Regions from separate parts of the Comamonas sp. 4034 genome, predicted to be linked through region 1. Evidence: predicted binding sites of a transcription regulator. Region 1 holds the regulator's gene; each other region holds the start of a gene.
The links. Region 1 encodes LexA, which represses DNA repair genes until DNA is damaged. Its sites were predicted from a motif close to ACTGTATNNNNATACAGT; they were not measured.
Positions count from the first base shown of each region.

Region 2: recA (recombinase RecA) is a predicted target of LexA. The motif match lies at 3,079-3,096, and genes of this name have one in related genera.
Region 3: imuA (translesion DNA synthesis-associated protein ImuA) is a predicted target of LexA. The motif match lies at 2,811-2,828, and genes of this name have one in related genera.

Region 1 is NZ_JBNDIT010000010.1:145,489-155,475, reverse strand. Features, by position in the region: gene ABIE32_RS12935 (flavodoxin family protein) at 1-337, opposite strand, end outside; gene ABIE32_RS12930 (PaaI family thioesterase) at 464-889, shown strand; gene ABIE32_RS12925 (enoyl-CoA hydratase/isomerase family protein) at 963-1,751, opposite strand; gene ABIE32_RS12920 (Bug family tripartite tricarboxylate transporter substrate binding protein) at 1,792-2,715, opposite strand; gene ABIE32_RS12915 (crotonase/enoyl-CoA hydratase family protein) at 3,308-4,102, shown strand; gene ABIE32_RS12910 (hypothetical protein) at 4,408-4,944, opposite strand; gene lexA (transcriptional repressor LexA) at 5,073-5,801, opposite strand; gene ABIE32_RS12900 (asparaginase) at 5,917-6,915, shown strand; gene gloA2 (SMU1112c/YaeR family gloxylase I-like metalloprotein) at 6,927-7,385, shown strand; gene ABIE32_RS12890 (hypothetical protein) at 7,479-7,721, opposite strand; gene adk (adenylate kinase) at 7,981-8,637, opposite strand; gene kdsB (3-deoxy-manno-octulosonate cytidylyltransferase) at 8,889-9,689, opposite strand; gene ABIE32_RS12875 (hypothetical protein) at 9,789-9,987, opposite strand, start outside.
Region 2 is NZ_JBNDIT010000001.1:129,645-139,631, reverse strand. Features, by position in the region: gene ABIE32_RS00635 (sensor histidine kinase N-terminal domain-containing protein) at 1-507, opposite strand, end outside; gene ABIE32_RS00630 (response regulator) at 576-1,256, opposite strand; gene ABIE32_RS00625 (SdiA-regulated domain-containing protein) at 1,479-2,408, shown strand; gene ABIE32_RS00620 (MarR family winged helix-turn-helix transcriptional regulator) at 2,445-2,945, opposite strand; gene recA (recombinase RecA) at 3,144-4,220, shown strand; gene recX (recombination regulator RecX) at 4,323-4,778, shown strand; gene ABIE32_RS00605 (Bug family tripartite tricarboxylate transporter substrate binding protein) at 4,876-5,853, shown strand; gene ABIE32_RS00600 (porin) at 5,864-6,910, shown strand; gene ABIE32_RS00595 (VF530 family DNA-binding protein) at 7,079-7,342, shown strand; gene ABIE32_RS00590 (VOC family protein) at 7,636-8,118, shown strand; gene ABIE32_RS00585 (hypothetical protein) at 8,255-8,959, shown strand; gene ABIE32_RS00580 (LysE family transporter) at 8,973-9,608, opposite strand; gene ABIE32_RS00575 (peptidase M20) at 9,960-9,987, shown strand, end outside.
Region 3 is NZ_JBNDIT010000008.1:69,455-79,441, reverse strand. Features, by position in the region: gene ABIE32_RS10535 (error-prone DNA polymerase) at 1-619, opposite strand, end outside; gene ABIE32_RS10530 (DNA polymerase Y family protein) at 628-2,064, opposite strand; gene imuA (translesion DNA synthesis-associated protein ImuA) at 1,991-2,803, opposite strand; gene ABIE32_RS10520 (MlaD family protein) at 2,973-4,016, shown strand; gene ABIE32_RS10515 (hypothetical protein) at 4,088-4,705, shown strand; gene ABIE32_RS10510 (AzlC family ABC transporter permease) at 4,751-5,461, shown strand; gene ABIE32_RS10505 (AzlD domain-containing protein) at 5,458-5,793, shown strand; gene rpsO (30S ribosomal protein S15) at 6,177-6,443, shown strand; gene pnp (polyribonucleotide nucleotidyltransferase) at 6,648-8,870, shown strand; gene ABIE32_RS10490 (NAD(P)H-quinone oxidoreductase) at 8,969-9,964, shown strand; gene tpiA (triose-phosphate isomerase) at 9,961-9,987, shown strand, end outside.

The DNA of each region.
Region 1 (9,987 bases):
CTGTGGCGATGCGCTCGATCTGGCGCGCGGCGCCGTGGCCATCGCTGCCCGCGCACACCAGGCTTGCATAGGCACGGCCATTGATGCGATCGAGCACCGGGTAGTAACAGCGGTCAAAGAAATCCTTCATCATGCCGCTCATCGCTGCCAGATTCTCCGGCGTGGCAAACACATAGGCATTGGCGGCCAGCACATCGGAGGGCTGGGTGGCCTGCGCGTGCAGCAGGCGCACATCCACGCCGCCTTCTGCCAGAGCACCGTCGCACGCGGCCTGCGCCATCTGAAGCGTGCCCTGGGTGAGGGTGTGGTAGACGATGAGCAATTGAGGAGCAGCCATGGCGCAAGCATAGCGGCAAAGCTGGCGCCGGCATGGCCCGTGCCTTGTCATGTGCACGACGCGGTGTTGCCGTCTGCGTGGTAGCGCATGGTAGATTGGCCCTCTCATTCCTTCGGACCGACTTCCATGAGCGAAATGTTTGACCGCGTTGCCGCCAGTTTTCATGCCCAGGGGCTGATGCACACCCTGGGGGCCAGTCTTCGGCAGGTGAGCGATGGGGAGGTGCAGATTGCGTTGCCCTATAGCAAGGCCCTGTCGCAGCAGCACGGTTTCTTGCATGCGGGTGCGGTGACCAGTGTGGTTGACAGCGCCGCTGGCTACGCGGCACTTACCAAGGCGCCTGCGGGGTACGAGGTGGTCACCGCCGAATTCAAGATCAATCTGCTGCGCCCGGCCATTGGCGAGCACTTTGTGGCGGTGGGCAAGGTGCAGAACGCTGGCAAGCTGCTGACCGTGTGCACCGGCGAATTGCTCGCCTACACCGCAGACATCGACGCCGCACCCAAGGTGGTGGCGCTGATGCAGGCAACCATCGTGAACGTCAAATACTGAGCTCGATAGAAAAAAGGCTGCTGGCGCTTATCTGTCAAACGCCAGTAGCTATTGTTTTCATAGTGATTGAGGCTCAGTCCTGCCACTGGTACAGCGGGGGCTGTTTGCTGACAAAGCGCTGGATGGCCTCCTGGTGAAAGGCGCTTTCGCGGCACAGCGTCTGGGCCAGCGCCTCCTGCTGGAACACCTCGGCGCGCTGGCTCTCAAAGGCATGGTTCATCACGCGCTTGGTGTAGCCAATGGCTTCGGTAGGTGCACTGGCAAAGCGCTCCGCAAAGGCAATGGCATCGGCCAGCACATCCTCGCTCGTCACCCGGTAGGCCATGCCCAGTTGTCGCGCCTCTTCGGCACCCACCACGCGGGCGGTAAAGGCCAGTTCCTTGGCGGTCTGCAAGCCCACCAGGCGCGGCAGCAGGTGCATGGCGCCCAGGTCCGGCACGAAACCGATCTTGGCAAATACGCAGCAGAACTTGGCGCTGGGCGCAGCCAGCACGAAATCGCCTGCCAGGGCCAGCGACAGGCCCGCACCAAAGGCGCTGCCCTGCACGGCGGTGATGACCGGTTTTTCCAGATCGAGCAGCTCGTCAAACCAGCGGTGCAGGCCCAGCATGCGGTTGCGGCTGTCAAACACATCCTGCTTGCCTGCCACCGTGGCCTGCATGCTCTTGATATCGCCACCTGCGCAGAAATGGCCGCCCGCGCCGGTCAACACCACGGCCTTGATGGCGCGGTCGTCACGGATCTGGGGTATGAGGCGGGTGAACTCCTCGCGCATGCTCTGGTCGAGTGCATTGCGGGCTTCGGGGCGGTTCATGGTCAGCACGGCGGTACTGCCGTGCATGGTGAGGGTCAAGGATGTCATGGCGTGGCTTGGAGAGAAAAAACGGCTGTGGTGTGCAGGCTCATTCCGCCTTGATGTCGAGGCGCTTAGCAACGGGAATCCAGCGCTCGCGCTCGGCGGTGATGAACTGGCCCCATTCTGTGGCGCTTCCGGCAATCGGCTGGGCACCTATGCGACGCAGCTTCTCCTGCACATCGGGCTTGGCCAGCGACTGGTTGACAGCTTGGTTCATCCGGTCGATGGCGGCCTGCGGTGTGCCCTGGCGTGCCACCAGGCCGAACCAGGCACTTGCCTCGGTACCCGCAAAGCCCAGCTCGGCCAGTGTGGGCACATTCGGTATCTGCGGAAACCGCTGGTTATCCAGCACCGCCAGCGGCACAATGCGGCCGCTGATGGCCTGCTGCATCGACGAGGGCAGGGCGTCGAACATGATGTCCACATTGCCGCCCATCATGCTGGTGATGGCCGGGGCGCTGCCCGCAAACGGCACATGCGTTACCTTGAAGCCCATGCGGTCGCTAGCAAATTCGCCTGCCAGATGGGTGATGTTGCCGCTGCTGGCCGATCCCATGGTGAGCGTCTTTCCCTCTTTTTGCGCCTGCTGGGCCCTGGCGATCAACCCCTTGGCGTCTTGCACACCCAGATCCTTGCGGGTGACGAGCAACAGCGGCGCCTTGCCCAGGCCCGCCACGGGTACAAAATCCTTGGCCGGGTCGTAGCTCATCTTGGCGTAGATGGCGCTGTTGATGACGAGCGGGGCGTTCGAGCCGACGAAAAACGTCTGGCCATCGGCGGGGGCTCGCAGCACGGTTTCTGCAGCAATCATGCCGGCAGCGCCGCCTTTGTTCTCGATGACGATGGGCTGGCCGCTTGCCTGCCCCGCGTCGTGGGCCACAATGCGGGAAATCTGGTCGGCTGCGCCGCCTGCTGGGTAGGGCACCACCCATCGCAGCGGAGCGTCGGCGGCCTGGCTGTGCAGCGCCATTGTGGCAGTGGCTGCGCCTGCCGCAAGGCAGAAAGCACGGTGCAGAAAGTGACGCCGTGAACGGCTACGGAAATGGTTTTGGGGCACAGTGGTTGTCTCCTGTTTGCCATGAATCAAGTAGCGATGGCAGTGGTCTGCTCTGTAGGATGTAAGAACGTGTTTACGATCTCCTCGCGCCGCGACAGTGGGCTTGCGGGATGGGCTGCTAGGCGCAATACCGCAGCAATGGCCCCGCTATTGCGAGGATTTGCAACAACGCAGACCGCCCCTAGCCGGGCGCCCCTAACCGGGCGTCCCCAAGCCCACTGTCCCTCTGGGTTGGAATGAAATCGGGCGATTTCTGCGCGCTGACCCTTGCTTGCACCCCGGTGCAAGCTGCGGCCCATCGCTTCGAACTCATCCCGATTGCACTCCAACGCGGCTGCGTAGAGATCGTAAACACGTTCTAAGGGCAGCAACGGCTGCTGCACCTGCAATCACACTAGGTCGTTTTGTCAGTCGCGTCCAATATCAAATTGCTCTCAGCTGATATGTGCTGCAACAGTGGCTTTGCCCGTATGCTTGCTGGCAAACGATGCATGAGGAGCAAGCCATGAGCGCATTCTTGAAGTACGAACAATCCGGCCATGTGGTCACCCTGACCATGTGCCAGCCCGAGCGTCGCAATCCGTTGACTGGCAACACGGCGGTGGAGGAATTTCTCGCCGCCATCGAGAAGATCCGGGCCGACAGCACGGTGCGTGCCGTGATCCTGACGGGCGAGGGCCCGGCGTTCTCGTCTGGTGGTGATATCAAGACCATGCAGGAGCAGTCGTTTGGCGACGTGGACGGCATGCGCATCCGCGAGGACTACCGCCAGGGCATCCAGCGCCTGCCGCTGGCGCTGTTCAATCTGGAGGTACCGACGATTGCCGCCGTGAACGGCCCTGCTGTGGGCGCGGGCCTTGATCTGACCTGCATGTGCGACCTGCGTGTGGCGTCGGACAAGGCCAAGTTTGCCGAGAGCTTTGTGAAGGTGGGCATCATTCCGGGCGACGGTGGCGCCTGGCTGCTGCCGCGCGTGATCGGCATGTCGCGTGCAGCCGAGTTGTCGCTGACCGGCCGCATGATCGACGCTGCTACCGCGCTGCAATGGGGACTGGTGTCACAGGTGGTACCGCATGACGAATTGATGCAGGCCGCCCGTGCGCTGGCCGAAGAGATTGCAGCCAACCCGCCGCAGGTCACCCGCATGACGAAAAAGCTCATGCGCGAAGGCATGCACCAAAGCCTGGCATCCATTCTGGAGCTATCTGCAGCCTACCAGGCGCTGGCCCACCAGACCGCAGATCACCGCGAAGCGGTCAGCGCCTTTCTGGAAAAGCGCAAGCCGGATTTCAAGGGTTGAAGCAGCCTGCCAACCATACAGACATAAAAAAGAACAGATGGCCGCGCAATGCGGCCATCTGTTCTTGGACACCCTCTGGTTGAGCAAGCCTGGAGACCGAGGCAAACGGTCAGAGGCCCGTAGACCTTGGCACCGAAGCGGGTAACGCAGCAATTGCGATACCCGCCTGGGAGGAAAGCGCAGCACGGATGAGAATCGAGAGCGCGGCGCCTGCGTCTCTTGGTGCCAACCTGCCCAGCCTGTCATGGACGGTTGTAGACGATGGCAGGTAGCGAAAGGTGGCTGCCGGTAGCGCTTGAGGCTTCTCAGCAGTGCTGACGCTCCAGCCGTTCCAGTCGCTCCAATTCTGCGCAGATATCAGCCATCGAGCCGGTCATCGCCCAGCGCATGCCACGCTCGCGCTGCAGGCTGGCAGGCTTGGCCCAGTAGCGTTTGATGGAGGCATCATTGGCGGCCTGGGCGCTGCAGCGTTGCACCGACAGAAAGATATCGCTGGCGGCCACTGCAGTTGTCTGGGTGCGGCGACGGCTGGCGGGTTTGCGCGGCAGGCGGATACGGTCAATAGGGCGATCAACAGGGCCTTGCACCGGAGCGACAGGTTTGTCGTCCGGGGCGTCCAGCAGGCTCATCTGTCCCGTGGTGCTGCGCTGGGCGGCAGACGATGCAGACAGAAAGCAGTGCACCTGGGCTGCATGCTGGCCATCATTGGCTGCACCACGGTGGGCCTTGCGACCACGGCGCACTGGCAGAGTGGACAGGGTGCGGCTGACCATGTGGAAGATGGGCGAGCCAGCGACGAGAGAAAAGGGCGCGAGGGCGCGCAATGCTGCAGCGACGAGCATAGGAACTCCTTGTGTACGGGAACGACAGCAGGATTGCTCATGGCAGACGCCGGCCTCAGGGCAGTGAGATGGTTCCCACGGCGCCCGCTACCTGAAGCTGGGTCACATTTTTACGGCAGACGTGCTGTCTACATCAGCATCGTGTTGCGTATCAAGCCAACGGCGATGCCTTCAATCTCGAAGGGCTCGCCGGGCTGCACGACGATGGGCAGGTAGTCGGGGTTTTCAGCCAGCAGCTCGATCCCGTCCTTGGTGCGCTGCAGGCGCTTGACGGTGACATCGTCTCCCAGCCGGGCCACGATGATCTGGCCGTTTCGCGCTTCGCGTGTGGATTTGACAGCGAGCAGGTCGCCATCCATGATGCCCGCATCACGCATGGACATGCCGCGCACCTTGAGCAGGTAATCGGGCTGTTGTTGGAACAGGCTGCCTTCCACGCTGTAGGTCTGGTCGACATGCTCCTGCGCCAGAATGGGCGAGCCTGCCGAAACCCGGCCAATCAGGGGCAGCGACAGTGGCGCCAACTCCTGCACGATACGGCCCACACTCGCTGCCATGCTGGAAACCCCTGCGGAGAGGCCGGCCAGCGGCGAAGAAAACCGCGTGCCGCGCGCCGCATTGATGGAGCGCACCGTGTCATTATTGAGGCGGATGCCGCGCGAGGTACCGCTGACCAGTTCGATCACTCCCTTGCGGGCCAAGGCCTTCAAATGGTCTTCTGCCGAGTTGGCGGATTTGAAGCCCAGTTTGCTGGCGATTTCGGCACGGGTAGGGGGAGCACCGGTGCGCGAGATGGCAGTCTGGATCAGGTCCAGAATTTCTTGTTGGCGCGCGGTCAGTTTGGGGTGGTCTCGCATAAGATCTCCGTGTGATCTGTGGTGCCAGGTGCACTGCCAGTGGGCTGTGCATTCAAACACCTGTACATCAATCCAGTACCTGTATTTTTAACCAGTTTTTTCGGAGAGGCAAGCCTTGCAGCAAAAAATTTTGATCCTGGGCACTGGCGGAACCATTGCAGGTATGGCGGAAGATGCCGAGCACCCTGGTAAATACCGTGCGGCGCAGCTCTCCATCGGGGCCTTGGCGGCAGCGATCCCTGGCATTGAAAAGGCTGCTGGTGGCAGCCTGGATGCGCAGCAGCTTGCGCAAATCGATAGCAAGGACATGGACGACACGGTATGGCTGGCGCTGTTGCATGCATGCGACAAGGCACTGAACGACGATGCCGTGGCAGGCATCGTCATCACCCATGGTACGGACACGCTGGAGGAAACCGCATGGTTTCTGCACAGTTGTCTGGGGCGCCTGCCCAAGCCTGTGGTGCTGACATGCGCCATGCGACCGGCCAATGCCCTGATGCCGGACGGCCCCCAAAACCTCAAGGATGCCGTGCTTGCCGCAGCCGCACGCACTGCCGCCGGTGCGCCCTTGCTGACAGAGGTGGTTGCCATCACGGGTGGCGGCGAGTTGCACAGCGCCCAATGGCTGCAAAAAGCGCATCCTCACCGGTTGATGGCCTTCTCATCAGGTGAGCAGGGGGCTATCGGCTGGGTGGGGAGTGAGGGGGTGCGCCTGCGCGACGGCCAGGTGCCCGGCGGCTTGACGACTGCCAGGGCATCTCTCGCTGTGCCCAGCTTGCCTGCGCCAGAGGCCTGGCCTTGGGTAGAAATCATCACCAGCCACGCAGGCGCGCGAGCTGCTGCTGTGGATGCCCTGCTGGCGCAGGGTGTACAGGGCCTGGTGGTGGCAACCACCGGGGACGGCACGGTGCACGAAGCGTTGCAACCAGCCCTGGCGCGTGCCCGCAGCCAGGGCGTGCCCGTGTGGCTCAGCAGCCGCTGCAGTGAAGGCGTGATCAGCGGCGGCAGGCTGCCGGTGCATGCCGACCTGGGGGCAGAGCTTGCCGTGGCACTCAACCCTTACAAAGCACGCGTCAGCCTGCAACTGGCCTTGCTGGGCGCTTTGCGTTGATGAGGATTGCTATGAAAAAAGAAGCTGTTGGCGCTTGTTCCTTGGGCGCTGCAAGCCAATTTTCAGTAAATAACAGCAATCCTCTGGGGGCCAGCGGCCTGCACCATGTGGCCCTGATTGCATCGGACTATGCCCGCTCCAAGGCGTTCTATACCCATACCCTGGGTTGCACGGTGATTGCCGAGGAATACCGCGCTGCCCGTGATTCCTGGAAGCTGGATCTTGCCGTGCCCGGCGGCGGGCAACTGGAGCTTTTCTCGTTCCCATCGCCGCCACCGCGCGTGTCCCGGCCCGAGGCCTGCGGCCTGCGCCACCTCGCCATTGCCGTGCAGGCGGTGGAGGCTGCGCACACTTATCTGGTTTCGCAAGGTGTGATGTGCGAAGAGATTCGTCTGGACGAGGTGACAGGCAAGCGGTTTTTCTTTTTCAGCGATCCCGATGGCTTGCCGTTGGAGATATACCAGGCGTGATTGGGGGCTTCTGGCCATCAGCATGAACCAGGCAGACCTGCTTTCGAGAATTTTCGGGGAAGGATGCTGGCGTGCAATGGTTCGCCGGGCCGGTCAATCCGCCTGAGGGGCGGCGCGTCCATCGCGCACTGCCGCAACCACAATACCTACGGCGCAGGCTGCAAACAGCAATCCGGTCGGGATGCCGCCAATGGAGGTCATCAACCAGCCGTAGATTTCGGAGAGCAGGCCGATGATGCGGTTGCCGCTGTGCGTGCCCAGCTTGTTGCCGATGAAAGCGTTGAAAGACAGCACTGCAAAGACCAGTGCCAAAAAGGCGGTGACGATCCACTTCATGGGATTCTTTCCTCGTTTATTGGAATGAGAGCTTTTGGGAGGGAGATATCTGCCCTTGACTTGAATCAAGAGCGAGCAGCACCCATTACAGCAGGAAACCGTGCGGTGCTGTAGCTTTGCCGTGCGGCTGTTGCGTCGATGCCGCTTTTGGGCAAGAAAAAAGCCACTATCAAAAAGATAGTGGCTTGCGCTTGCTGCATGGGCGTGAAAGGCTTGAAAACCTCTCATCGCCGTGCAGTGAAGGGCAGATAGGCGGGTATCAGGCTTGCAGCGCTGCAATGGCGCGCTGGGTGATTTCCTCGACGCTGCCCAGGCCGCTGATGGCGCGGTACTTGGGAGCGGCGGCTGGGTCCTGCTGGGCCCAGTTGCTGTAGTAATCGACCAGCGGGCGGGTCTGGTTGCTGTAGACATCGAGGCGCTTCTTGACGGTTTCTTCCTTGTCGTCGTCGCGCTGCACCAGGTCTTCGCCGGTCACGTCGTCCTTGCCAGCCACCTTGGGAGGGTTGAACGTGGTGTGGTAGGTGCGGCCCGATGCAGGGTGGCTGCGGCGGCCGCTCATGCGTTCGATGATGGCATCGAACGGTACATCGATCTCCAGCACATAGTCGAGCTTGACACCGGCCGCCTTCATGGCATCTGCCTGGGGAATGGTGCGGGGAAAGCCGTCAAACAGAAAACCGTTGGCGCAGTCGGGCTGGGCGATGCGGTCCTTGACCAGGTTGATGATCAACTCGTCGCTGACCAGTTGACCTGCATCCATCACCGCCTTGGCTTGCACGCCCAGCGGGGTGCCGGCCTTGACGGCGGCACGCAGCATGTCGCCGGTGGAGATTTGGGGAATACCGTATTTTTGGCAGATGAACGCGGCTTGCGTGCCTTTGCCGGCCCCGGGCGCTCCCAACAGAATCAGTTTCATGACGGTCCTTGGAAATTAGAAAACTTGCACGGCAAAAGCGGGCCGCCAAGCCCGCTTTTACACAAAAAAACTGGGCTTGAGCATATCACGCATCAGGGGATTGTCACCAAAATGCAAGCTAATGTAGTGTCTCCGAATGTGCAATGTTACCCTGCCTTGAAACGGGTTCTCAGCATGCACCGTCTTGCTTACGAGGCGCTTGCATCCGGGGTGTCTGGTGCTGCGGGTTGTCCGCAAGGGCTGGCGCCCGATCACATCTGGGAGGCAAAGAACTGGCGTACGCGCACCAGGTCTTCGGGGGTGTCGACACCTGCTCCGGGTTGCCCCTGCGTGGTGTGCACGGCAATGCGGTAGCCGTGCCAGAGGGCGCGCAATTGTTCCAGCGCTTCGATCTGCTCGGTCGGCGCCTGGGCCAGCGTGGGAAAGAGTTGCAGGAAACTGGCACGGTAGCTGTACAGGCCCATATGGTGCAGCGGGGCGAAGCCGGGTGTACCGGTGGCATTGGGGTTCTTCCACCAACTGGCATTGACGTGCTCGCGTCCCCAGGGGATGGGCGCGCGGCTGAAATAGGCTGCAAGGCCCTTGGCATCCAGCACCACTTTGACCACGTTGGGGTTGAGCAGCGATTCCAGATCCGCCACGGGGTGGGCCACGGTGCCCATGCTGGCTTCGGGGCGGTCGGTCAGCAGCTGTGCGACGGCATCGATCAGTCCGGGTGCGATCAATGGCTCGTCGCCCTGCACGTTGACGACGATGTCGTCCCCCGTGAGGCCGAGCCGTTGGCAGGCTTCGGCCAGCCGGTCGCTGCCACTGGGGTGGTCTGCGGATGTGGGCACGGCCTGCACGCCATGTTCCTTGCAGGCTTCCAGAATGCGTGCATCGTCGGCGGCCACCACCACGCGCTGGGCATTGCTTTGCTGCGCGCGCTGGGCCACCCGCACCACCATGGGCAGACCGCCAATATCAGCCAGAGGCTTGCCGGGCAGGCGCGATGACGCCATGCGCGAGGGAATCAGAACGGTGAAAGGCGCAGGTGTGGAGACGGTTGCCATGGTGTGCCGGGTTGGAGAGGAGCAAAACAAAAAGGGTTGCACCCGACGGATGCAACCCAGAGGCGAAAGGCCATTGTAGCGACGGAGGCAGCGCTCCTGTCAGGGAATGATTGCCGGCGTCGGCGCATTGCTCGCGGGCACGCTCACGGCATCGGGTGCCAGCAGGATCTTTTCGACCGCGCGCAGCTTTTTGGCCTCGATGGCCTCGCGCAGGCGCGGCAGCAAAGCCACCAGTCCTTCATAACCCTGGGCTTTTTCCAGGGCCAGTTGCAGGCGGAAACCCTTGAGCCCGAGCTCG
Region 2 (9,987 bases), on a different contig from region 1:
TTTGATGATCTCGGTGGCCAGCACGCTGCGTTTCTCGCGCGTCTCGGCGACCTGGATCAGCGCCAGATTGGGCTCGGGCAGCGACAGGCGCACCCAGATCCAGGCAATACGCACTTCCACGCCGCGCAACTCGGCATCGCGCAGCTGCACCAGGCCGACGGGACGCTCCTGGTCGTCCTGGGGCGGGGGCAGTTCCGATTCGCCAGCCAGAAAACGTCCATTGGGCGCCGTTACCTGGTAGTACACGGCGTCCGAGTCATCGGCGCGCAGAATTTCGCTGGCGGGCTGGGGCAGATTGAAATAGGTCTGCCCACCATGCACACTCACCAGCTGTGCCAGAGCGTGGGCGTTGTACTCCAGCGCGCGGTCGAACGGCTTGTTGGCCAGGTTTTGCGCCACCAGCCAGGTCAGCGCGAGCGACACCGGCCACAGCAGCAGCAGCGGGGTGAGCATCCAGTCGAGGATCTCACCGAACAGGGAACGCTGCTCACCGCGAAACAGGGCCAAGGCAGTCCTTGTGGTCTAAAGTGCTGTCAGCGCCCATCTACAAAGCGCTGGCTGCTATGAAATGATGGTCAGGCCGCAGGCTGGATCTTTTCGAGGCAATAGCCCAGGCCGCGCACGGTGGCAATGCGCACGGGGCCCTTCTCGATTTTCTTGCGCAGGCGGTGGATGTACACCTCGATTGCATTGGTGCTGACTTCTTCGCCCCATTCACACAGGCGCTCGACCAACTGGTCCTTGCTGACGAGGCGGCCGCTGCGCTGCAGCAACACCTCCAGCAGGCCCAGCTCGCGCGCGGACAACTCCAGCATCCGGCCTTCCAGCGTGGCGACGCGCCCCGCCTGGTCGTATTCCAGCGGTCCGTGCTGGATCAGGGTGGTGCTCATGCCTGCGCTGCGGCGCGTGAGAGCCCGCACGCGCGCTTCCAGCTCCGACAGCGCAAAGGGCTTGGCCATGTAGTCGTCGGCCCCCAGATCGAGGCCTTGCACGCGCTCGTCCACGCTTTCGGCGGCGGTGAGAATCAGCACGGGTATCGCAGAGCCACGCGCGCGCAGCCTTTTGAGCACTTCCAGCCCGTGCATCTTGGGCAGGCCCAGGTCGAGGATCAGCAGGTCAAACTCGTTGTTGGCCATCAGTGCGGCATCGGCTTCGGTGCCAGTGGCCACGTGGTCCACCACAGCGCCCGAGTTGCGCAGACTGCGCAGCAGGCCGTCGGCCAGCACCTGGTCGTCTTCGGCAATCAGAATTCGCATGGGGTCTCCTGTTGGTGGTATGCGCTGCGCGCTGTTTCGGCTGATTCTAGAGCCTGTTGACGCTGTGTATGGCGATTGGCCGGGCCTGGCGCTGTGCCTGCAGGCGAGCGTGTATGACCGCGTCACAAAAATGCCGCACGGCATCGCGTACCATGCGCGTACGCGTTTTCAGCCCCGGCATGGTGCCCTGGCGCACAGGCGTGTTCAACCAGACAGGGCAGAATGAAACGGGATACCCAGGTGTTGGGGTGGCGGTTGCGCCGCCGCCGGATAGCGGCGGTCATGGCCTTGCTGGCGCTGGTTGCGATCTGTCTGCACCTGAACACCATGCGCCTGCCCTGGCACGGTGCAATCGCAGCAGAGCGTGCTGCTCCGGCTGCGAACGCGCAGCTGGCGCGTTACCACGCAACAGAGCAGGCCAAACCGGTCATCGGCATTCGCGACAACCTCTCGGGTCTGACCTACAGCCCGCACACCCATACCCTCTTTGCCGTAATCAACCGCCCGCCCAGCGTGGCCGAGCTGAACACCAAGGGCGAACTGCTGCGCCTCATGCCCCTGGAAGGCGCCGATGACCCTGAAGGGGTTGCCCATATCGATGGCAACTGGTTCGCCATTGCGGACGAACGCCGCAACCGCATCCACTGGGTGGAGATCGTGCCGGAAGGCCGCAAGGTGGTGCTGAGCCAGACCCAGTCTCTGGCATTGGGCGATACGGAGATCAAGAACTTCGGAGTGGAAGGCCTGAGCTGGGACGGGCAGCGCCGGCAACTCGTTGCAGTGACGGAAAAATGGCCCATGCAGGTATTGCGCATCAGCCTGCCCGCCTTCGCTCTCGGTACTGGCGCTTCGCCCTCCGTGACTGTCAAGTCGTGGGAGCCTGCCGACCCCACCGGCCTGCCCACCACCGATCTGGCGTCGGTCGAAGTCGATCCCCGCACGGGCAATCTGCTGCTGCTGGGAGAGGAGTCGTCGGTGCTGTACGAATACGACCGCAATGGCGATCTGGCCGGCCTGATGCCGCTGTGGGCAGGCGAAAGCGGGCTGGAGCGCACCATTCCCCAGCCCGAAGGCGTGGCCATGGATGGCTCTGGCGTGCTGTACCTGGTCTCTGAGCCGAATCTCTTCTATCGCTTCGAAAAACGGAGCTAATAGCGCTTGCTGGATAAGCGCTAGAGCCGCTTTCGATCAAAAAATCCGGTCATCGCTGCCGCAATACGCCTCCAGCCCCAGTTTCACCACCGTCGCCACCTCGTCGCCCACCTCGGTGCGGAACTCGGCCTCTGCCTGTGTTACTGCGCGCTCGAAAGCCTGCAGCCACAGCAGGCCGGAGCCGGTAAAGCGCACGATGCGGGCTCGTGCGTCGCGCGGATCGCTCTCGCGCGTCACCAATCCCCAGGCTTCGCACTGATCCACCAGGTTGGCCATGGCCTGCTTGCTCATGCCAGCGCGCTCGGCCAGGTTGGTCAGGCGGTCACCGGCCAGCGCCAGGTGCCGGGTAATGTGGATATGGGCGGCGCTCACCTGGTCGCGCGCTGCCAGGTTCGACAGGGCAAGTGGTACCGCTTCGTCCTGTGCCATCAGCTGCAGCACGCGGGCATCGAAGCGGCGCATGGCATGGCCCAGAAGGCGGCCCAGGTGCGTCAGGCGCCAGCTGTCGTCGGGCAGGTGGGGAAGAAGAATGGGCATGGGTCCTTGAAAACAAAGGGTTTTTTCGCCAGATCATGTCGGTGTCGGTATTTTATATATAGTCAACTAAACTGACTAAAAAAATGATTTTATAAAATATACCAATCCCATAAACTACTGTTCAAGCATCCAGTCTGTATATGCAAACAGCTGGATAGAAATCCATACGACATGACTCTTAAACGCAAGGACAAATCCATGAACGCCACCGCTACCAAGCCAGAAGCCAATACCGAAAAAGCCAAAGCCCTGGCTGCGGCGCTTGCCCAGATCGAAAAGCAGTTCGGCAAGGGCACGATCATGAAGTTGGGAGAGGGCGAGGCGATTGAGGATATCCAGGTTGTCTCCACCGGCTCGCTGGGGCTCGACATTGCCCTTGGCGTAGGCGGCCTGCCGCGTGGCCGTGTGATTGAAATCTACGGCCCTGAATCGTCCGGCAAGACCACGCTGACGCTGCAGGTGATTGCCGAAATGCAAAAACTGGGCGGTACCTGTGCCTTCATCGACGCCGAACACGCGCTCGATACCAGCTATGCGCAAAAGCTGGGCGTGAACCTGCCGGACATACTGATCAGCCAGCCCGATACCGGCGAGCAGGCGCTGGAGATCGTGGACAGCCTGGTGCGCTCGGGCGCCGTTGACCTGATCGTGGTGGACTCGGTCGCCGCCCTGACGCCCAAGGCTGAAATCGAAGGCGAAATGGGCGACCAGTTGCCCGGCCTGCAGGCGCGCCTGATGAGCCAGGCGCTGCGCAAGCTGACCGCCACCATCAAGAAGACCAACTGCACGGTCATCTTCATCAACCAGATCCGCATGAAGATCGGTGTGATGTTCGGCAGCCCCGAAACCACGACGGGCGGCAACGCGCTCAAGTTCTACGCCTCGGTGCGTCTCGATATCCGTCGCACCGGCACCATCAAGAAGGGTGACGAAGCCATCGGTAATGAAACCAAGGTGAAGGTTGTCAAGAACAAGGTTTCGCCTCCGTTCAAGACCGCCGAGTTCGACATCCTCTTTGGCGAAGGCATCTCGCGCGAAGGCGAAATCCTCGACATGGGCGTCAATGCCCGCATCATCGAGAAAAGCGGCGCCTGGTATGCCTACAACGGAGAGAAGATCGGCCAGGGCCGCGACAACTCGCGCGAATTCCTGCGCGAGAATCCCGACCTCGCCATCGAGATCGAGAACAAGGTGCGCGAAAGCCTGAACATCTCGCTGCGCCCCGCCGAAGACGGCGTGATCGCAGGCCCCGATGCCGATGGAGAGGCTGCCTGACCCGGGCTCGCCATCCATTGGATTCAGTAAAAATAGCTGTCTGCGCACAGTAGATGTGCGCAGGCAGCTATTTGTTTTATAGCAATTCGGGTGTCATTCGGAATGTCGTTTGCCAAACTCTCCCTCCAAGGCCGCGCACTGCGCTATCTGGCGCAGCGCGAGCACTCGCGTGCCGAACTGGTGACCAAACTCAGCCCGCACCTGGAAGAGGGCGATGATCTGAATGCCGTGCTCGATGCGCTGGAAGCCAAGGGCTTCATCAGCGCCGAGCGACTGGTGGACAGCGTGCTCCATACCAAGGCGGCGCGCTTCGGCGCCAATCGCGTGGCGCAGGAGTTGCGCCACAAGGGTGTGGATGCCGAGCTGATTGCCGACGCCATGGACCGCCTGCGGGGCACCGAGCTGCAGCGGGCCTGCGAAGTCTGGCGGCGCCGCTTTGGCGAGCAGCCTTCCACGCCGCAGGAGCGGGCAAAACAGATGCGTTTTCTGGCCAGCCGCGGTTTTGGCGGAGAGGTGGTGCGCAAGGTGCTGGATGGAGCCGGGGAAGAGGGCCTGTAGCGCGGCCATGCCGAACAGGCATATCTGCTAGCCGCTCGAAGGCAGTGCTCAGCAGCATCGATTTTGGCCACAGTGTGGGCTCTACAGGAGACTTCACATGCAAAGACGACAGTTTGCCAGCGCCCTGCTGGCATTGGGAGCCATGCCGTTGGGGGCAGGTGCCCAGCCATCATTTTCTTCCAAGCCCATCCGCATCATGGTGCCCTTCGGCCCGGGAGGCGTAGCCGACCTCACCGTGCGCATCGTGGCGCAGAAAATGACCGAGCTGCTCGGCGGCCAGCCCATCATCGTGGACAACAAGCCGGGTGCGGGCGGCGTGGTGGCTGCCGAGCAGGTGGTGCGGGCCGCGCCCGATGGCCTTACGCTGCTGCTCATGTCGAATGCCAACGCGGTTGCAGAGGGGCTGTTCAAGTCGCTTTCGTACAACGCGGCCAAGGACTTTGCACCGATCTCCACGCTGGGCTATTTTGATCTGGCCGTGCTGGTGCTGCAGGACAGTCCGATCCGTTCGCTGCAGGATCTCGTCGCCCAGGCCAAGGCGTGGCCTGGCAAGCTCAATATCGGCACCATCAATATGGGCAGCACGCAGCACCTGGCGGCAGAGCTGCTCAAGACCACGCTGGGCATCGATGTGCAGATCGTGCCTTTCAATGGCTCGCCCGCCGTGCTCAACGCGCTGCGTGGCAAGCAGGTGGATGCGGCCGTTGAAATTCTCGCGCCGGTGATGGCCCAGGTCAGCAGCAAGGTACTGCGGGCACTGGCCGTCATGGGTGACAAGCGCGCGGCCGGGCTGTCGCAGGTTCCCACCGTGGCCGAGAGCGATGCGGCGGCCAAGGGTTTCAGCGTGGCCTCGTGGAATGCGCTGGCCGCGCCGGCAAAGACGCCTCAGGCCATCATCGCGCGGCTCAGCCAGGCGGCGAATGCGGCGCTGGCCTTGCCCGACGTGAAGCAACGCCTGCAAGACCTGGGTGTTGAGGCGCGGGGCAGCACCGCCGAGCAGCAGGCGGCGCTGTTGAACAGCGAAATCCAGCGCTGGGGTGCCGTGATCCAGCGTGCCGGCATTCCAAAGCAGTAAGGGCCTACCCATGCAAACTTCATTTTCTGCATATGCCGCCGCCGTGGCCCTGGTGGCTGGCGGCGCCATGGCTGTTCATGCGCCTGCCCGGGCTGCCGACGGCAGCAGCGTGCAGCTGTACGGCCTGGTGGATGCCTATGTCGGCTCCATGCGGCGCAGCGACCAGTTGGCCCGCACCCTGGTGGTCAACAGCAATGGCATGACCACGTCCTACTGGGGCCTGCGCGGCAGCGAAGACCTCGGAGGCGGTCTCAAGGCCTTGTTCACGCTGGAGAGCTTTTTTCAGACCGACAGCGGATCGAACGGACGCAACAGCGCCGATCCTTTTCTGTCGCGCAATGCCTGGGTAGGGCTTGCGGGCGGCTTCGGGCAAGTGACGGCCGGGCGGCAGACCAACCGGCTGTTCGTGGCCAGCGGCCAGTTCGATCCATTCGGCGGCTCGCTGCAGTTCTCTCCCATCATGCTCCAGACCTGGCAGGTGGCATACGACCGCGCGGTGCTGGGCGACAGCGTGTGGAACAACACCGTGCAATACACCTCGCCGACCATCGGCGGTTTTCGTGCCGATGTTTCCTATGGCTTTGGAGAACAGGCAAGGGACCACGGCCGCAGCAACAAAAGCCTGGCCATCAACTATGCGCAGGGGGCCCTCGCGGCTGCGCTGGTTGCGCAAACCGTGGAGTATGGGCCGGGGCTGGATGGCACCGGCATCACCCGCCAGACGGCGGTGCTGGCGGCCGTCTCCTACGATCTGGGCATGGCCAAGGTCTATGGCCAGTGGCAGCGGGCGCGCACGCCTGATCTGGGCACCAGGGCCAACACTGCCCAGCTGGGCGTGGGGATTCCAGTGGGCGCGGCAGGCAGATTCATGGCCTCGGTGGCGCGCACCCGGCGCGATGCTTCCAATGCCGACAATAGCCGCCGCACCAACTGGGCGGTGGGCTATGACCACCAGCTGTCGCGGCGCACCGACCTGTATGCCATCTACCTGAGCGACAAGCTCTCGGGTCATGGTGTGGAGGGCAGCATCGGGGCGGGCATACGCCACCGTTTCTGAACCGCATTCAAGCCTTGTTGCGGCGCGATGGCGCAGACGACTCTGGCCGGGCGCCTGCAATGCCGTGGTGCCGAAGGAGTCGTGCCAGCTTGCGGGATTTCGGCGTGCGCGCCCTTGCCTGTTCCCCAGTGCACGCCTTGCAGGGCTGCACTGGGCGACAATGGCGCCATGACCCTCTCTGAGCAACCACGCAATCCTCTCCATGGCATGACGCTGGAGCGCATCCTGAACGAGCTGGTGGATTACTTCGGCTGGCCGGGGCTTGGGGCGCGCATTCCGGTGCGCTGCTTTACGCTCGACCCCAGCATCACCTCCAGCCTGAAGTTTCTGCGCAAGACGCCTTGGGCCCGCGAGAAGGTGGAGAGTCTCTACCTGTTCATGCTGCGCGAGCAAAAGCGCAATGAGCGCAACGAGCGCAACGAGCGCGACTGAGCATGCTCGCCGTGCAGTTCCTTGCTGCATGCATCAAAAGCATCGATGGCATATGGCAGTATTGCGCTAATTGCTATTATTAATATAGCTAATTGCGCCCTCACCCCCCCCAGCGAATTCGTAGCTGAGCGTGTGAGCGTCTGGCCGGGGAGGCGTTGCCATATGCACACCTGGACGCGATCCGTACGTGCTGGTTACCCCGTGTTTGCGCGAACGGTATTACCCTGTAGTTTGGTTGCGGCGGGCGCGCAAGGGGTCCGCCAGATCGATCAGACTCTGCAGGAGACTTTTGCATGACTCCCAAAAACACCATATGCCTCTGGTACCAGGGCGACGCCCTGGAGGCAGCGCGTTTTTACGCGCAGACTTTTCCTGACAGCACGGTGGGCCAGATCCACCGCGCACCCGGCGACTACCCCGATGGCAAGCAGGGTGACGTGCTGGTGGTGGAATTCACCGTTGCCGGTATCCCGTGCATCGGGCTCAACGGCGGGCCGCATTTTCAGCACAACGAATCGTTTTCGTTCCAGATCGCCACCGACGACCAGGAAGAGACAGACCGGCTGTGGAACGCGGTTGTGAGCAATGGCGGGCAGGAGAGTGCCTGCGGCTGGTGCAAGGATCGCTGGGGCATCTCGTGGCAGATCACCCCGCGTGCCCTCACGCAGGGCGTTTTCAATGCCGACCCTGCCACGGCGCAGCGCGTATTTGCCGCCATGATGACCATGACCAAGATCGACATCGCGGCCATCGAAGCTGCCCGCAAGGGGGCGTGAGGCCGGGCCTCTGACCAGACGAGGAGCAAAGGCCCAACTGGTGGATCGGCCGATTTTTGCTGCATTGCCATCCATGCTTCTTCTATGATGTCTGCAGCGGCGCCATTTGCCGCAGGCAACCGGGAGACCAGCCAAGATGGCAGAACAAGTACCAAAAGGGGCAGTGGGCTCCGCACTGCGCACGGGTGCAAGCGCAGGCATGTCGATGGTGGGGGGAATCGCACTGGGCGTGGCGCTCGCCTTTGCATTGGGCTTGCTCAGCACCATCTATTACCTGGTGCTCTGGAGCAGCGCCAAGGCGACATTGCCCGCTGATGCGCTGGGGGCCGGGCCTGTGGTGGTTCTGGTCTTGCTGGCGCTCACCATCCCCGCCTATTTTTTCACGGGCATGAATCTGGGCCGTGGCATGGCGCTGGCCAAGCTGGTGCGCCGTTATGGCCCGAAATTGGCGCAGCCCCTGGCCGATCAACTGGCAACCCGGATAGAAGCGCTGCCTGCGGCGCACCGCACCTTCCATCGCGGCGCGGATGTGTTTTCGGCAGAGGCAGCGGTGGAGAAAATCAAACCCCTGGTGGGGGACGGTGCGGTCGTGCGCAAGGTCGTCGGAATGCTGATGGACCGGTTGCCACTGTCCGAGTTGATGCAGGAGTGGGGCGAGACCCGTGCGGCCCATGGCGGTGGAGAGGCGCTGCCAGGCGATCCAGCGCTGCGCAGCTTTCTGGCCACTCGCATTCAGCAGACATTGGACGGCATGGCGTCGCCCGCCCTGACATGGCTGGGCGTATTGCTGGCCCTGCACGCCGTCGTCTTTGGCGCAGGCCTGTGGTTGCTGCGCGGCTGACCGCCGCAGATGCTCAACGACTGGCCAGGCGCTGGATGCCCAGCAGCACCAGCGCGCCGCCAGCGAGGCCGTTGACTGCCCGCTCCATGCGCAGGTAGCCACGGCGCAGTGCCGCATTTCCGAACACCCAGGTGATCCCCAGGTGCCAGCCCAGCGACAGGCAGGTAACCAGCAGCACGGTTGCCACATGGAACCAGGCTGGCGCATGCAAGGGAACAAGCGCGGCAAACGCACTGGTCCAGAACGCTGCCCCCTTGGGGTTGGTGACCCCTGTCAACAGCCCGGACCGGTAAGCCGCCATGCGTGAAGCAAGGCGCGGCGTTTGCGCGACGGTGCCAGATTCGGCACTGCGGCGTGAGCGGAATGCTGACCGCAGCAGCCCAGCCCCATACCAGACCAGATAAGCCGCCCCCGCCACCCGCACACCGGTTGCCAGCCACGGGTGCTGCGCCAGCAGGGTGGACAGGCCCGCGAGCGCCAGCACCACCCAGAAGATGGAGCCGGTGGTGAGGCCCAGCACCACAAAGCGCGCCGCCATGTGCTCCCCTTGCAGCGCCAGCTGGCTCAGGATAAAGAAATTGGGGCCAGGGCTGGCAAGCACGGCCAGGTAGATGCCGGCAATGGTGAGCAGCGAAACAAGATAGGACATGGTGCGCGGGGAGAGCAGGGAAGGGGGACGGACGCCTGTCTGTGATTGTGGTACCGAACCGGTGTTGCGCTGATGCTGGTTTTGCAGCGCTGTGATGCGCCGTGGATTGCCGTGGTGCGTGTTGCGCGGCGCAAAGCATGCGGCTGCAACCAACCTATGGTTTCTCCCCGGTTTGACAAATCGGTGACAGTTCACGTGCCAGGCGTGGCCGGATGATGCGTTTCGCAAGAATTTATATCTATAACTTCATTGCGAATATTTATAAAAGTTCATCCAGGCATTGTTGATATCGGTCGGGCGAGGAAGGTTGGTCAACGGTGCCGACGCACCATTTTTGGAGAAGCATAGAGCATGATGAAAACGCACTTCTACAGCAGAT
Region 3 (9,987 bases), on a different contig from region 1:
GCGAGCGCACGTGCATGTGCACATCGCCTGCGGCCACCAGGGGCATGCCTGTGGCGCGGCTGGCAGCGCGCAACTGCAGCAGCCAGGCTTCGTCGCCCAGGCTGCGGTCTTGCTGCACCGCAAGCCAGCAGCGGCCGGCAAAGTGATCCTGCAGCCATCGGGCCTGGGTATCGATGTGGGAGGCGCTTGCCTGGCGGTGCGGGGCCAGCAGCAGCACGCAGTCATCAAACACTCTTTTCTTGATAGCTGCTTGCGCAAGCGCGTATTGCCCTTTGGGTGCTCTTCTTCGCAAATGGGTAATCAGTGCGCACAGGTTGCCGTAACCGCGCAGGTTGCAGGCGAGCGCGATGAGGGTGAAAGGCGGCGCATCGTCATCACTGCATTGCACTTCGAACTGCGCGCCGATGATCAGTGGCAGGCCGCATTCGCGGGCTGCCACATGGGCGCGCACAATACCGGCGAGCGAACATTCATCGGTCAACGCCAGTGCGGCATAGCCTTGGCGGTGCGCGCGTGCCACCAGCTCGTGCGGGTGGCTGGCGCCGCGCAGAAAGCTGAAATTGCTCAGGCACCACAGCTCGGCGTAGCGTGGAATGGCGGGGCGGGGAGGGGATGTCATGGCAAGGCTCATGCAAAGCGGCCATGCAGAAACCAGGCGCTGTCCTGCGCTGACAGGCGGGTGTGAAAGACCCACAGCAGGCCTGCATGCGCACTGTGTGCCACCCAGTAATCGCGTACGGCGGTGTGCGCGATCTGGCGCGTGGGAATTGTGGGAGGCGGGGTGTCGGTGTCGGATTTCGTATCTGCTTCGCCAGCGCTGGGCAGCACAAAGCCAGGGCTGCGGTGCCACCAGCCGCCTTCGATGCGCTGCGGCCCTGCCAGCAACTGCAGCGGGCCTTGGTACAAGGGCTGGCTGTTGCCGTCCTGCAGCAATTGCAGGGGCTCGGCCAGCAGGAAGCTGGGTTGGGGCAGGGGTGGCACTGCGGGTTGTGTGGCTGGTTGTACGGGGGATGGAGCGCCAAGTTGGCAGGCGGGCTGCCATTGCACCTGCCATTCAGGGCGATGGTCGGCCTGCAGTTGGGGGCGCTGCACCTGGTGGCTGCCCAGGCGTGCGGTAATGCGCTCGAGCACCTGCACCAGGCTCTCGCCTTGTGCGGTGGTGTCGGGTAGCAGGCTGGCACTGGTTTCATGCAGGGCTTCGGGGGCATCGGCGTGCAGGCTCAGCTCGCCCACGGGCGCGAGCAGTTGCACATGGGCCAGATGCGCTTGCAGCAAGCGGGCCAGGTGCCCGACGTCGCGTGTAGTGGTGGCCGTATGCAATACCAGTTCGCCGCCATCGCCCACATGTTTTGAGCGCATTGCGTCATGGCACCAGCGCAGGGTGCAACTGCGTATGCCTGCCCGCTGCGCAGCAAGCCAGCCACACAGCTGCAGCAGCAGGTGGCGCGCGCCATGCATCAGGCCATCGGCCTGATCGATGCGCATGGGTAGCTCCAGCCGGGCATCAAAGCGCGCAGGCAAGTCTATCCAGGGGTATTGGTCGGGGCGCAGGCCATAGGCCTGGTCGAGCGCGGCCAGCAGATCTGCCCCCAAACGCCTTGTCACGCCGCCGCGCGGCAGGGCTTGCACCGCTCCCAGGCTGGTGCAGCCCAGTTGCGAGAGCAGTTGGGCGTGGTGTGCGGTCGCATCCAGGGCGGCCAGCGGCAAAGGTGCCAGCACCTGCGCCAGTGGCGCGCCAAAGCCGTGGCGCAGGCCGCAGCGTGCCAGGGCAATGGCGGCCAGGCTGGTGGGAGCCCAACTGATGGCGCGCACGCCCTGTTGCCGGGCTTCGCGCAGCAGGCGCCGGGCCAGTTGCTGACGGCCACCGAAGAGGCGCTGGCTGGCAGACAGCTCCAGCACCAGTGCATCGCCAAACGGCGCAGGTGAGGGCACGCAGGCTACGCGCGGTGTGAACTGCAGCGCCCACAACGCCAGGCCATGCATATTGGCATCAATGCGGCTGGGCGGTGGCGCGGTCTGTGTGTTTTGCAGATGGGGCAGCAGTGCGGCCCAAAGCGATGTCATGGCGTACAGGAGAGGGTGAGGGGGCTGAAAGAGGGGTGGAAGAAGGCGTGGGGGTTGCGCTACCCAGCATGCGAGGCGTCAGGAACGCTTGCAGGCTGTGCGGTGCGGCAGGCAGATCGAGCGTGCCGGTATGTGCCGGCCCGCGCCGCTTGACGATCTGCAGCTGCAGTGACCAGGGCCTGCTGGTATGCACCAGCAGGCGCAGCGGTGCGGCCGATGCCTGATGCTGGCCACTGCTGGGCCGAAAGAGGAAGACCAGCCCTTCAAATTGCTGCGCGCTGATCTGCAGACGACGGATCTGCTCGGGATTGGCCTGCGGCAGCCAGGCGAGGAGCACGCCTGCCGCATTGGCGCGGATGAGCTGCTCCAGCGCCCAGAGCCGATCCTGCGGCGTGGAGGTGTTGATCCACACGAACTGCTCGGGCGCCAGTCCCTGCTGCGCCAGGCCGCTGGCATGAGGCGGCAGCGGCGGGCCGATGGCCACGATGGCTTTGCGCTGCAAGCTGTGCTGCTGCAGCGCGGCGGCTGTCAGTCGCCATTCCAGCTGGCCTGCCTGGGATTGCAGCACTTCCGTCAGGCACTGGCTGGGCCAGCCTTTGCCGGGCAACTCGCAATCCAGTGCTTCCCATCCCGTAGGTGTACAGGCCAGTTGCGTGCGCACCAGGCAGTCGCCGCGCCAGATGCTGGCGGCAACCGATGGTGGCAAGACAGGAGCCGGATTGGACGGGATGGAATGCATGATAAATACTGTTTATATATACAGTATAAAGCGGTGCGAGGTGCTTGTCTGCAATGGCCGGGGCAAGAGGCTTTCCTCTTATCAAATGCATAGCGCACAATGCTTTGCCAGATAGCGCTGGCAGGATTTTTATTACCATGGCTTGCAGCACGGGTAAGATCAGGCCCACATGCATATACCAGAACCCCACGACTCCGCCGACCGGCCAGTGCCACCGCATGCAGCGGCTTCGGCGCGGCATACGGCCGTGGCCGATGGCGTAGCCATTGATGGCCTGGCGCCCGTTCCGCATCTGGAGCGCAAGGCCGCTGCGCTGCTGCTGTTCACGATACTGCTCATCCTGGGATCGGCGTTGTATCTGTTGTATGCGCGCGGTGTTTTTGAACCCAAGCAAGAGCTGATCCTGACGGCTGAAGACTCCGAGGGTGTGACCATTGGCATGGACATGACGTTTTCGGGCTTCCCCATCGGCAAGGTGGACAAGATCGAGCTGGCCCAGGATGGCACGGTGCGCATCCATGTGGCAGTGCCGGAAAAGGATGCGCACTGGCTGCGCATCAGCAGCGTGTTCACCCTGGTCAAAGGTTTGGTCGGGGGAACCACGATCAAGGCGTACTCGGGCATTCTGGACGATCCACCTCTGGAAGACGGCGCGGTGCGCGCCGTGTTGCTGGGCGATGCCACGGCGGAGCTGCCGCAGCTGATGAGCAATGCACGCCAGCTGCTGGAAAACCTGAACATGATGACCTCGGCCGGATCGGCGCTGGACAGCACCTTGGTGCAACTGCGCACGCTCAGCACCAAACTGAATGGCCCTGGCGGCGCGCTGGGCGTGGCGCTGGGTGGAGATGAAGAGGCCAAGAAGATCTCCGTCACCCTCGACCGTGCCAACCAGTTGCTCGCCCGCCTGGATGGCCTGGTCAAGAATACGGACAAGCAGGTCTTTGGCGCGCAGGGCGTCATGCCCGAGGTACGTGCAACCGTCCAGCAGCTCAATGGCGTACTGACGGATGTGCGCGGCAGCCTCAAGAAGGTGGATGCCGTGCTGGTGGAGGCGCAGGCTGTAGGTGCCAACGCGAAGGATGCCACTTCCAACCTGGGCGACTTGCGGGCCGATGTCGAGGCCAGCCTGCGCAAGGTGGAGGGCATGTTGGCCGAGTTGAACCGCAAATGGCCGTTTGCCAAAAAAGAGGCGGAGGTCAAGCTGCCATGATGCCGACGCGCTTTTTCTCTTCTTCTGCGGTACATCGGATTGCTATTGTTCTGGTAGCATCTTGCACGCTGGTGGCTTGTGCAGGAGGCCAAAAAGTACCAGATTGGGCCATCAGCGAACAGGGTGCGGCCGAGCGGGCAACCGATGCCTACCTGTCTGGCAACAGCCGCGTTGCCGATGCAGAGTGGCGCCGTGCGCGTGAGGAGGTTCGCCGCACTGCACGACCTGACCTGCTGGCCCGGCTGGAGCTGGCACGCTGTGCCGCACAGGTGGCTGCGCTGGATGTATCCCCATGCAGCGGCTATGAGGCAGTGGCTCAGGATGCGGCAGCGCCCGAGCAGGCCTACGCCCGTTATCTGCGCGGCGCACAGCAGCCTGCAGACATTGCACTGTTGCCCAAAGTCCAGCAGACCGTGGCGGCGCAGCAAGCCACCGGAGCTGCTGCAGCGCTGGCGGCCATGGAAGACCCGCTCTCGCGTCTGGTGGCGGCAGGCGCGCTGGCGGTGCGCAGCCCACTGCCCATGGAGGTGGTGCAGCAGGCGGTCGACACTGCTTCTGCCCAGGGCTGGCGCCGTGCACTGCTCGCATGGCTCATCAATCAGCAGCGTCTGGCGCAAGAGCAGGGCGATACCGCGTTGGCGGCGCAGGTGCAGCGGCGGCTGGATGTGCTGCAGGCGACGCAGAAGTAGCACAGCGCCTGCGCAACCTGTACGCCTTCCCTACAATCGCTGCCCATGCAACTTTCAACGCTGTGGCGGCAATCGTCCGCTTTTCGCATGGGGGTGTCGATCAGTATCGCCACCGGGCTGTATGGCATCTCCTTTGGTGCTTTGGGTGTGGCCGCAGGTCTCTCGGTATGGCAGACCTGCGCGCTGAGCCTTTTGATGTTCACGGGCGGTTCCCAGTTTGCATTCGTTGGTGTGGTGGCGGGCGGCGGCGCCGGAGTGGCTGCGCTGGGCGCAGCCAGCTTGTTGGGTGTGCGCAATGCGGTCTACGGCATGCAGATGGCAGCGCTGCTGGGCCCCAAGGGGCTCGCTCGGCTGCTCTCGGCACAGCTGACAATTGATGAATCCGCCGCCACTGCTCTGGGCCAGGCGGACAAGACCGAGCAGCAGCGCGGCTTCTGGACGGCGGGCGTTGGGGTCTATGTCCTGTGGAATCTTTTCACGGCAGCAGGCGCACTGCTGGGCAATGCGCTGGGCGACCCCAGCCGCTGGGGGTTGGATGGTGCGGCAGTGGCTGCTTTTCTGGGGCTGCTGTGGCCGCGCCTGAAGGGGCGGGAGCCGATTGCGCTGGCTGTGGCGGCTGCGGCAGTTGCCATGCTGGCGGTGCCCATGGTGCCGCCGGGCATTCCGATTCTGATTGCTGCCGTGCTGGGCGGTGTGTGGGGTTACTGTACCCGCAGCAGTGGGCAGGCACCCCGCGCCGCAGGAGGCGCCGCATGAGCACGGAAACCATTGCACAGATCGGTGCCCACTGGTGGCTCTGGGTGTTGCTGGCGAGCTCCATTGCCTATGCCACCAAGCTGCTGGGTTACGGCGTGCCCGCACGCTGGCTGCACCATCCGCGCATGGCTCGGGTTGCGGGTTCGCTCACCATCGCCTTGCTGGCTGCGCTGACAGCAATGAACACCTTTGCCAGCGGCCAGCAACTGGTTCTGGATGCGCGGCTGGCGGCCTTGGTGGTTGCGGCCATTGCGCTAGCGCTGAGGGCTCCGTTCCTAGTGGTGGTGGTGCTGGGGGCCGGGGCATCGGCGGCCGTGCGCTGGTGGATGTAAGAACGTGTTGACGATCTCCTTGCGCCGCGACAATGGCTTTGCGGGCGCCCCTGACCGGGCGTCCCTAGCCGGGCGCCCCCAAACCCACTGTCCCTACGGGTTGGGGTGAAATCGGACGATTTCTGCACGCTGGCCCTTGCTTGCACCCCGGTGCAAGCTGCGGCCCAGTGCTTCGAACTCATCCCGATTGAACTCCAACGCGGCTGCGTAGAGATCGTCAACACGCTCTTAGCGCCGCAAAGCAGTTCCTGGCACAGCGGTTCAGCACTTTGGTATAATCGACCGGTTTTGCATGGTGCAAGACGCACGTCGCAAGCTTTTCCGGCTGCGACGCAAGTAACCAAAAATGCCAGCGCGAGCTGCATTTTTCAGAAGGAAAACACATGATCGCCGCATCTATCAAGGCCGAAGTTGTAAAGGCCAACGCACGTTCCGCTTCCGATACTGGTAGCCCAGAAGTCCAAGTGGCTTTGCTGACCGCCCGTATCAACGAACTGACCCCTCACTTCAAAGAGCATGCCAAGGACCACCACGGTCGTCGCGGCCTGCTGCGCATGGTGAGCCGTCGTCGCAAGCTGTTGGACTACCTCAAGTCCAAGGACGCTGACCGTTACACCGCGCTGATCGCCAAGCTGGGCCTGCGTAAGTAAGCCTGGGGTGAAATGAAAACGCCTGAGTTAGTCCGCTAGCTCAGGCGTTTTTTACTTCGGAGGGTGTAAAGCAGAGCGAAGCTGTGTCATTCCAATGCTGCAAAATTTGTAGCTATAAGTGCAGCACTGGAATGGCATCGTGTTCTGTTTGTACCCTTAAATCAAGCAGGGCCTGCGTGCCCAGCTATCCATCAAGGAGTCAATATGACCATGTTCAATAAAGTGACCAAGACTTTCCAGTGGGGCCAGCATACGGTCACCATGGAAACCGGTGAAATCGCACGCCAGGCTTCTGGCGCCGTGCTGGTCAACATCGATGACACCGTGGTTCTGGCCACCGTCGTCGGTTCCAAGATTGCCAAGGCCGGCCAGGATTTCTTCCCGCTGACCGTGGACTACATTGAGAAGACCTACGCTGCAGGCAAGATCCCTGGCAGCTTCTTCAAGCGCGAAGCCAAGCCCAGCGAACTGGAAACCCTGACCAGCCGCCTGATCGACCGTCCGATCCGTCCGCTGTTCCCCGAAGGCTTCTACAACGACGTGCACGTGGTCATCCACACCATTTCGTTGAATCCCGAAGTGGATGCCGATATCGCCGCGATGATCGCCGTGTCTGCTGCACTGTCTGTCTCGGGCATTCCTTTCAATGGCCCGATCGGTGCTGCCCGCGTGGGTTACATCAATGGCGAATACGTGCTCAACCCCGGCCAGACCCAGCGCAAGGATTCGCAGATGGATCTGGTGGTGGCTGGTACCGAAGCCGCAGTGCTGATGGTCGAGTCCGAAGCACAGCAACTGCCTGAAGAAGTGATGCTGGGCGCCGTGGTGTTCGGCCACGACCAAGGCAAGATCGCCATCAACGCCATCCACGAACTGGTGCGCGATGCCGGCAAACCCGCATGGGACTGGGTTGCGCCCGCCAAGGATGAGGCACTGATTGCCAAGGTGACTGAGCTGGGCGAAGCCAAGCTGCGCGCCGCTTACCAGGAGCGTAACAAGCAAGTGCGCACGCTCGCCTGCCGCACCGCCTATGCCGATGTGAAGGCTGCGCTGACGGAGCAAGGCGTAGCGTTCGACGGCGTCAAGGTCGAAGGCATGCTGTTTGACATCGAAGCGCGCATCGTGCGTTCGCAGATCCTGGCTGGCGAGCCTCGCATCGATGGCCGCGACACCCGCACCGTGCGCCCCATCGAAATCCGTAACTCCGTGCTGCCACGCACCCACGGTTCGGCACTGTTCACCCGTGGCGAAACCCAGGCGCTGGTGATCTCCACCCTGGGTACCGAGCGCGACGCACAGCGCATCGACGCCCTGGCTGGTGAGTTTGAGGACCGCTTCCTGTTCCACTACAACATGCCTCCGTTTGCCACTGGCGAAGTAGGTCGCATGGGCTCGACCAAGCGCCGCGAAATCGGTCACGGCCGTCTGGCCAAGCGCGCCCTGGCGGCCTGCCTGCCCTCGAAGGAAGAATTCCCCTACACCATCCGTGTGGTGTCGGAAATCACCGAGTCCAATGGTTCTTCGTCGATGGCATCGGTTTGCGGCGGCTGCCTGTCCATGATGGATGCAGGCGTGCCCATGAAGGCGCACGTGGCAGGTATCGCCATGGGTCTGATCAAGGAAGACAACAAGTTTGCCGTGTTGACCGACATTCTGGGTGATGAAGATCACCTGGGTGATATGGACTTCAAGGTGGCGGGTACGACCAACGGCATCACTGCCCTGCAGATGGATATCAAGATCCAGGGCATCACCAAGGAAATCATGCAGGTTGCCCTGGCGCAGGCCAAGGAAGCGCGCATGCACATCCTGGGCAAGATGCAGGAAGCCATGGGCGAGGCCAAGGCTGAGATCTCGTCGTTTGCTCCCAAGCTGTACACGATGAAGATCAACCCCGAAAAGATCCGTGATGTGATCGGCAAGGGCGGCGCCACCATCCGTGCACTGACCGAAGAGACTGGTACCCAGATCAATATCGAGGAAGATGGCACCATCACCATCGCTGCCACCGATGGCGCCAAGGCGGACGAAGCCAAGCGCCGCATCGAGGAGATCACTGCCGAAGTCGAGATCGGCAAGGTCTACGAAGGCCCGGTCGTGAAGATTCTGGACTTCGGCGCTCTGGTTAACCTGCTGCCGGGCAAGGATGGTCTGCTGCACATCAGCCAGATCGCCCACGAGCGCGTCGAAAAGGTCACCGATTACCTGCAGGAAGGCCAAGTGGTCAAGGTCAAGGTTCTGGAAACCGATGACAAGGGCCGCGTCAAGCTGTCGATGAAGGCGCTGACCGAGCGTCCAGCGGGCATGCCGGAGCGCGAACCTCGCGAGCCACGCGAATTCCGCGAGCGTGCACCACGCCAGCACCGCGAGCCGCGTGAGCCACGCGTGGGTGCTGAGGGCGATCAGCAACAACAGCAGCAGCAGTAATGCCTGCTGGGCGCACCCGAGGTCCTGGGGCCTGGGTGCGTTTTTGTTGATCGAACAATGTGAATGATGTGATGTACCAAGGAAGCGCCATGGACAAAATGCGTGCTGTCGAGATGAACGGCTTTGGCGAGCCAGGCGTCTTGAAGCTGGGCGAGCGCCCCATGCCGCAAGCGGGGCAGGGCGAGCTGTGCATTCATGTGGCTGCCAGCGGTGTCAATCGCCCGGATGTGCTTCAGCGCAAAGGCCACTACGCACCGCCTCCGGGCGCGTCCGATCTGCCAGGGCTGGAGGTTGCTGGTGTCATCGTTGCCGGTGATACTGCGGCCATGGCCGCGCAGGGGTTGAAGCTGGGCGACCGTGTCTGCGCGCTGGTTGCCGGTGGCGGTTATGCAGAGTATTGCGTGGCGCCTGTTGCGCAATGCCTGCCGGTGCCTGCGGGTCTGTCGGACCTGGAGGCGGCAGCCCTGCCTGAGACCTTTTTCACGGTCTGGAGCAATGTGTTTGACCGCGGTGCGCTGCAGGCGGGCGAAACCTTGTTGATTCAGGGTGGCAGCAGCGGCATTGGCGTGACGGCAATCCAGCTGGCCAAGGCTTTTGGTGCACAAGTGATTGTGACGGCGGGTTCGGACGAGAAATGCCAGGCCTGCCGTGAGCTGGGGGCTGACCATGCCATCAACTACCGGACGCAGGATTTTGTCGCAGAAGTCCAGCGCATCACCGCAGGCAAGGGCGTTGATGTGATCCTGGACATGGTTGCAGGCGATTATGTGGCCCGTGAGGTGGAGGCGCTCGCAGAGGATGGCCGGTTGGTCATCATTGCCGTGCAAGGCGGTGTCAAGGCGGAGTTCAATGCCGGCCTGGTGCTGCGCCGCCGTCTGCAGATCACCGGTTCCACCCTGCGTCCCCGTCCTGTGGCTTTCAAGGCTGCGATCGCAAAGGCCCTGCAGGCCAAAGTGTGGCCTTTGCTGGCTGCTGGCAAGGTGCGTCCCATCATTCATAGCCGGTTCCCTGTGGCGCGTGCGGCCGAGGCCCATGCGCTGATGGAATCCAACCAACATATCGGCAAGATCATGCTGAGCTGGAGCGAGCAATGAAAAAACTGATTGCAGGCAATTGG